DNA from 3 places in the Micromonospora sp. DT31 genome. Region 3 is predicted to be linked to each of the others. Evidence: riboswitches for the same ligand, from Rfam matches in the RefSeq annotation. Region 3 holds a riboswitch; each other region holds the start of a gene.
The links. Region 3 has a riboswitch for cyclic di-AMP ahead of ACLQ2X_RS02400 (transglycosylase family protein). Riboswitches for the same ligand answer to the same signal wherever they lie in the genome.
Positions count from the first base shown of each region.

Region 1 (2,256 bases), on a different contig from region 3:
GTGTCGTGGATGACGATGTACTCGATCTTCTGCTGCTTCGGCCGGTTGGCGAGGTCGTGGTTGCCGTAGTCGCCCGGGTCCGCGCTGAGCTGCTCGTACGGCGCGGGGATCCATTCGCAGGCCAGCCGGACCGGGCACTCCAGTCCGTCGGGCCGTTCGGCGTTCCGCAGGCCGAGCCGGGCCAGTTTGGAGCGGTCCGGTTGGGCGACGGTGGCGGCGAGCGTGACCTTCTGCCCGTCGTCGGTGATCCGGGAGGCGCCCTGGCCGAGCTGGTCGTAGACCTCGTCGGCGAAGGCCGCCGCCCCGTCGGACGTGTCCGCGCCGGAGTAGCGGGCCACGGCGCCGTACCAGGCCGCCGGGTCGCTGCCGGCGCCGACCGGCCCGCCCAGCGTCTTCTGGTACGAGGCGAGCAGCGCCGCGCCGCCGCGGATGTTCGCGGCCGGGTCGGTGCGAAGCGTCCGCTCGTCGAGGCCGGTCAGCGTCGCTGCGGTGCCGAGTGTCTGCAGCGCCGCGCTCGGCAGCGGGGTCTCCCGCGGCGGCGCGGCGGCGGTGGCCGGGTCGAGGGTGAGCGGGCGGGAGTCGTCGCCGCGCGGGTCCTCGTCCTCGTCGACGTGGGCGCTGCCCGGCGTGGCGAGGATGTGCGCCGCGTCGGTCAGGTGCATCGGGCCGTATCCGCCGCTGGTGCTGGGCTGGCCGGGATGGGTGTCCCAGCGGGACTCCAGGTAGGAGACGCCGAGCAGGACGTTCTGCGGTACGCCGTACTCGGCCGCTGCGGCGGCGTACTGCTGCTGCCGGTCGCTCGTCGGTGCGGCCGGCTGCGGCGCGGCGCTCACCGGGGCGGTGGTCGCCAGCGCGGTGGCCGTGGCCACCGCGGCGGCGAGCAGTATCCGCCGGCCCGACGGCGGGGGTGAGAGGTGCATCGAACCTCCTGGACAGGGATGGGTGTCACTGCCCCTCAACCTCACTCCGCGTACCCCGTGACGGTCAATACCTTTCCAGCAGGTAATCTCCCTTGAAAGAAAACTTCACATCGCCCCTCCGGTTCGACACCGACCGTCACGGCGCTCCGAGTTGCGGATCGATCACGATCGTCCTTACTCTGGTCAAATGTCGGCCGCCAGTCTCACCGTCCATCCCGGTCGGTGACGGTCCGGCACCGCCGAGTCGCCCGCGGGCGAGCCGGGGACCCAGGTACCTGGGGTGAATCCGCAGCACTGCGGTAGGGCGACTCCCTTCCCGCCCGAACCCGTCAGCTAACTCGGTAGGCGGTACGGAAGAAGGAGCACGGACGCCCGGTGGCACACCATGCCCGGCGGCCAGCGTCCGACCGGTCGATCGACCGGTCCACGGCTGCGCCGCGTTCCCGCTGGTCCCGCTGCACCACCGCCCTCGCCGCACTGATCAGCACCGCCGTCGTCCTGACCGGCGGTGCCACGGCGGCCCATGCCGAACCCTCGGTCACCGAGATCGAGGCCCAGATCGACCGCGACTGGAACAAGCTCGAACCCGTCATCGAGCAGGTGAACGCCGTACGCGAGCAACTCGCGGCGCGGCGCAAGCAGGCCGACGCCCTCGGCCGGCAGATCGCCCCGCTCCAGGCCCGGGTGGACGCCGCGCTCGGGCAGGTCGGCGGGCTCGCCGCCGACGCCTACAAGGGCGACAACCTCTCCACCGTCAACGTGCTGCTGGGCAGCCGGTCCCCCGGTGACCTGGTCAACGGCCTGGAACTGCTCGACCGCTTCGCGCATCACCAGCGCGAGCAGGTGCGATCGGTCGCCGCGCTGCGCGACGAACTGGCGGCCAGGAAGAAGCCGCTGGACGAGATGATCGTCGGCCTGGCCCGCACCGAGGCCCAGCTCGCGGCGAAGAAGAAGCAGATCGACGCCGAGATCGCCCGGCTGCAGAAGTTGCGGCTGAAGGTCTACGGCAACGGGGGTGGCGGGCCGCTACGCCCGGCGCCCTGCCCGGCCGGCTACCCCGGCGGCGCGGCGGGCACGGCGGTCAAGTTCGCCTGCGCCCAGATCGGCAAGATCTACGTCTGGGGCGCGGCCGGTCCGGACCACTTCGACTGCTCCGGCCTGACCCTCGCGGCCTGGGGCAGGGCCGGCGTCTCGCTGCCGCACAACGCCCGCCAGCAGCACGGCGTGACGAAGCGGGTGAGCCGCGCCGAGCTGCGCGCCGGTGACCTGGTCTTCTACTACGGGGACCTGCACCACGTGGCGATGTACGTGGGCGAGGGCTGGGTGGTGCACGCCT
Region 1 is NZ_JBNCKZ010000005.1:192,708-194,963, forward strand. It holds gene ACLQ2X_RS11200 (N-acetylmuramoyl-L-alanine amidase) at 1-920, opposite strand, end outside; cyclic di-AMP (ydaO/yuaA leader) riboswitch at 1,148-1,282, shown strand; gene ACLQ2X_RS11205 (NlpC/P60 family protein) at 1,296-2,256, shown strand, end outside.
Region 1: linked by a shared signal. The riboswitch ahead of ACLQ2X_RS11205 (NlpC/P60 family protein) and the one ahead of ACLQ2X_RS02400 (transglycosylase family protein) in region 3 are both predicted to bind cyclic di-AMP.

Region 2 (2,256 bases), on a different contig from region 3:
CCGAACACTGGAACACGTAAGACAAACGCGAAAGGCCGGCACCCCGAACCCCGGGGTGCCGGCCTTTCACTCGCTTGTCGGATCAGGCGGAGTAGCCACGGCTGGCGATCCAGTTCGCCAGGTCGATGGTGGTGACCCAGTACGACGGCAGCGACGGGTCGGCCGAGTCGACGATCCGCACGGTCCGGCCGTCGTTCTTGTAGCCGACCACGGCCACGTAGTGCCCACCCGGGAACGAGTGCCAGCCGCCGTTGAGGTCGACCACGTCACCGGCGACGTTCGCGACCACCGCCCGCCCCTTGGCGACGGCGCTCACCACGTCGGCCTGGAGCTGGTCCATCTGGGCCGGGGTGGCCGAGTCGCGGATCATCCGGGTCCGGTACGGGTCGCCCTTGACCTGCTGGTTGAGCACCCGGGTGGTGTCCTCGGCCGAGTTGGTGCCCATCTCGGTGGTGCCGAGCGCGGCCGCGAGGGTGTCCTGGCCGCGCTCGACGCCGGTGGCGCTGAGCGCGTTGCGCACCGCGGCCGGGCCGCAGTAGTAGTAGTTGATCTGTGCCTGGTAGTCGTAGTCGAGCATCCTGCTCGACGGCGGCTTCGGCGGCGCCGCCTTCGTGGTGGTGGTGTCCGGGTCCGCGGCGGCGCTCGCCGACGGCGACGTGCGGGGGGTGGGCGACGCGCTGGACGAGTCGCGGGGCGACGGGACGGCGACGCGCGCCTCGCCGCGGCTGGCCGCCTCGCCGACCCGGGCGTCGAGTCCGACCGTGGCCGTGCTCTCCTGCCGGGTTGGGGCGTCGTCGGTGACGGTGAGCGCCGTGCCGGCGCTGCCGGCCAGCACGAGCGCCGCCGCCGAGCCGGCGATGATCTGGTACGGACGTTCGGTCGTGATCCGTCGCAGCTGACGCTTCAGGTGGTGCTTCACGAAATCCTCCACGGGGGCGTGAGCGGCGCAGGCCGGCCCGGCACGCGGAAGGACTCACACGTGCTGGGGAGCCGGCGGGCCGAGGGATGGGTGCGCCCGCGTTGTGGGCGGGCCGGGGTGGTTACCGGGGGTGCGCGCCGGTCAGGCGCGCGCGGGACACTGCGGGGCCGTGGAGGCGGGGGATGGTCGAGGGATGGGCACGAGGCAGGGACTCCTTCCGTGGCCGCCGACCGGGTTAGCTGACGGATTCGGGCGGGAAGTACGCCCTACCGCGGGCCGTGGCTCGCGGATTCACCCCGATGGTGTGTGGGTTCCCGGTTCGTGCAAGCACGATTTGGCGGGTCAAGCGCGGCGACGCCTTCGGCGAACGGAAACCGCACCGGACGCGCCGACACTACCGGCGAGTAAGCGGGCCGCCAACCGCTGCGACCTGCGTAAACATCGGGCCTGACTACGGATTCGGAACAGCCGGTCACCGACTTCACTCAATGGGACAGGCGGTTTCGCAGGGCAGCGTCCGGCCGGAACCCGACGTCGCCGGGACGAAAACCCGCAGGTGCCGGGGTCGTACGAGGGCGTCGCGTGCCGACTGTCCGGTTCCGCGACGCGGGTGAGCCAAGTCACCCACTTTTCGTAACGATTCGGACCACGCGCCGGCTGTCAGCCGACGCGGGCCGGGCTCAAGCGGGTGCCACGTACCGCCGCCGGAGCCGGCACCCGGCTTGCCGGGGCGCTCGCGCCGGCCAACGCGGGGCGCAGCGCCAGGTCGGCCGCGTACGCCTCGACGGCCAGCGCGCGGGCGGCCTCGGCGGCCAGTTCCGCGTCCCGCCAGGCCAGCCGTTCCCGGTCGGCGGCGACCTCCCACCGGGACCGGCGGCCGTCCCGGACGGTCCGGGCCAGCACGACCTCCTGCTCGGCCGGGTGCCGGCGCGGGTCCCACCCGTTGCGGCGCGCCAGCGCGTCGGCGAGTTGACGGGCGGTCAGGTCGCCCCGCCAGTGCGCGCGCATGACGGCGTGGCGCAGCCAGCGTTCCCGGGCCGCGTACTCGGTCGGGGTCCGGGGGGTGCGCGGGGCCGGCAGCGCGCCGGCCCCGGCCAGGCGGCGCGCGGCGGTGTCCGCCTCGTCGTAGGCCGTCCAGGCCCGGTCCGCCTCGCTCCGCGCGGCCAGCCACTGCTCGCGGCGGCGGCGGAAGGTCTGGGCGGCCCCGGCGGCGGCCACCGCCACCTCCTCGGCGTACCGGACCAGGTCGGCCCGCTGGGTCGGATCCGGGTCGACGGTGGTCTCCGCCGCGCCCTCGCGTTCCGGGCGGGCGACCAGCACGGCCAGCAGGGCGAGGG
Region 2 is NZ_JBNCKZ010000037.1:1-2,256, forward strand. It holds gene ACLQ2X_RS27915 (C39 family peptidase) at 83-931, opposite strand; cyclic di-AMP (ydaO/yuaA leader) riboswitch at 1,129-1,269, opposite strand; gene ACLQ2X_RS27920 (hypothetical protein) at 1,580-2,256, opposite strand, start outside.
Region 2: linked by a shared signal. The riboswitch ahead of ACLQ2X_RS27915 (C39 family peptidase) and the one ahead of ACLQ2X_RS02400 (transglycosylase family protein) in region 3 are both predicted to bind cyclic di-AMP.

Region 3 (2,256 bases):
GCGCTGACCTGGGCGTCCAGCTCGGACAGCGCGGCGTTGGCGGCGGTGACGAGGTGTTCGCAGAGGACCTCCAGCGGCTCGCCGGCCAGCTCCGGGGCGATCGTCACGGAGCCAAGCCGGCCACCCTGGACGGCGACCGCGCGGACCCGCCCGCCAGCGGCAGTGCCCTCGGCGCGCAGCAGGTCGCCCGGCTCGCCGTCGGCGTGCGCCGAGGCCCGGGAGCGCATCGCGGTGAGCGCCTGCTGCGTGCGGGTCAGCAGCTCGTCGAGGCTCGCGGCGGCCGAGAACGGGTCGTTGGTCATTTCCGCGCTTTCTTCACGTCTTGACTGAGCACTGTGACCCTAGCAATCGGTTGCGGCCACACGCATGCACCGGCCGGTCCCGGCCGCGTCCCGGTGCCGGGAGCAGGCCCGGTGTCGGCGACGCGGCGTGTCGCGGACGGACGAGCGCCCGGCCGGGCGAACCGGCCGGACGCTCGTGACCGCTCAGCTCAGGCGCAGCCGCTGACCCGGGAAGATCAGGCCGGGGTCGTCGCCGACCACGGCCCGGTTGCGCTCGTGCAGGGCATGCCATCCGCCGTCGACGCGCTGCGCCACGGCGATCTCCGACAGCGTGTCACCGGAGCGGACCACGTACGTCCCGGCACCGGGCGACCGCTGCGGCGCGACCTTGGTCATGGCGCGCTCCGGGGCGGTCCTGCGGGTGGCGGACCGCACCGAGATGGCATTCTTCGTGGTGGCGGCCCGGTCGGACCGGGTCGCCGAGGTGCTCTTCTTCGCCGAGCCGCCCTTCTTGCCGCAGACGGGCCAGGCGCCGATGCCCTGCCCCCGCAGCACCTTCTCGGCCACGGCGATCTGCTCGGACCGGCTGGCCAGGTCCGCCCGGGCGGCGTACTTCTGGCCGCCGTAGCCGTTCCAGGTGGCGCGGGAGAACTGGAGCCCGCCGTAGTAGCCGTTGCCAGTGTTGATCTTCCAGTTGCCGCCGGACTCGCAGCGTGCGACGGCGTCCCAGTTGACGGCGGCGCTGGCCGGCACGGCCGGGCCGAGCAGAGCCGCGGCGCCGACGGCGGCGCTGGTCAGAACCGCTCCGAGAGCGCTACGGCGACCGCGGGCTGAGTATTCAGTTGCCATGTGGATTCCTCCACGCCGACGAGGTGAGCTGTCGGGTTCGGGCCGAGGAGCCCGGCCGCCGGTGGCGGCTTCACCCCGAGGTGACGATGCACCGTGGAACGTGTGGTTCCCCCGCTCCCGCACGAGGTTCGGTTACGCGGCCGGCGGCGGGATTGGGCGTTACCGGACCGTGGTGCCCGCGAGCGCGGACGGAGCAGACGCTAGGCACCATTCGGGACGAATGCCCTCTTATCATGCCAGCGGTCACCCGAGTGGGCGACGTACCGTGCTTGCGGTGACGGAACCGTCGGGCGAATGACCGGCACGTCCGCCGGGGGCGGCAGCCGGGGGTGCCGCTACCGTGGGCAGGTCGGGCAAGATCACGCGAGGGGCGGACGGATGACCGAGCACGCACACGAGCTGGCCTTCGGCGGCTTCCTCACCCCCACCGCCGCGCAGCCCGAGCAGGTGGTGGCCCTGGCCGCGCTCTGCGAGCAGGCCGGCCTCGACCTGGTCACCTTCCAGGACCACCCCTACCAGCCCGGCTTCCTGGACACCTGGACGCTGATGGCCTACGTGGCCGCCGCCACCGAACGGATCGGTCTGGCCGGCAACGTACTCAACCTGCCGCTGCGCCAGCCGGTGGTGCTGGCCCGCAGCATCGCCAGCCTCGACCTGCTCACCGGCGGCCGGGTCGAGCTGGGGCTGGGCGCGGGCGCGTTCTGGGACGCGATCGAGGCGGTCGGCGGTCGACGCCTGTCCCCCGGCGCCGCCGTCACGGCGCTCGACGAGGCCATCGGAATCATCCGCGAGATCTGGGACACAGACCGCCGGGGCATGGTCCGCGTCGAGGGCGAGCACTACCGGGTCGTCGGCGCCAAACGCGGGCCGGCGCCGGCACACCCGGTGGGCATCTGGGTCGGCGCGTACAAGCCGCGCATGCTGCGCCTGGTCGGCCGCGCCGCGGACGGCTGGCTGCCCTCGCTGTCGTACCTTCCCAAGGGCCCCGACGAACTGCCGGCCATGAACGCGCTCGTCGACGAGGGCGCGCGGGCCGCCGGGCGGGACCCGGACGCGATCCGCCGCATGCTCAACGTCACCGGCGCCTTCACCCGCTCCTCCACCGGCTTCCTCGCCGGGCCGCCGC
Region 3 is NZ_JBNCKZ010000001.1:556,191-558,446, reverse strand. It holds gene ACLQ2X_RS02405 (YbaB/EbfC family nucleoid-associated protein) at 1-302, opposite strand, end outside; gene ACLQ2X_RS02400 (transglycosylase family protein) at 486-1,130, opposite strand; cyclic di-AMP (ydaO/yuaA leader) riboswitch at 1,129-1,274, opposite strand; gene ACLQ2X_RS02395 (LLM class flavin-dependent oxidoreductase) at 1,509-2,256, shown strand, end outside.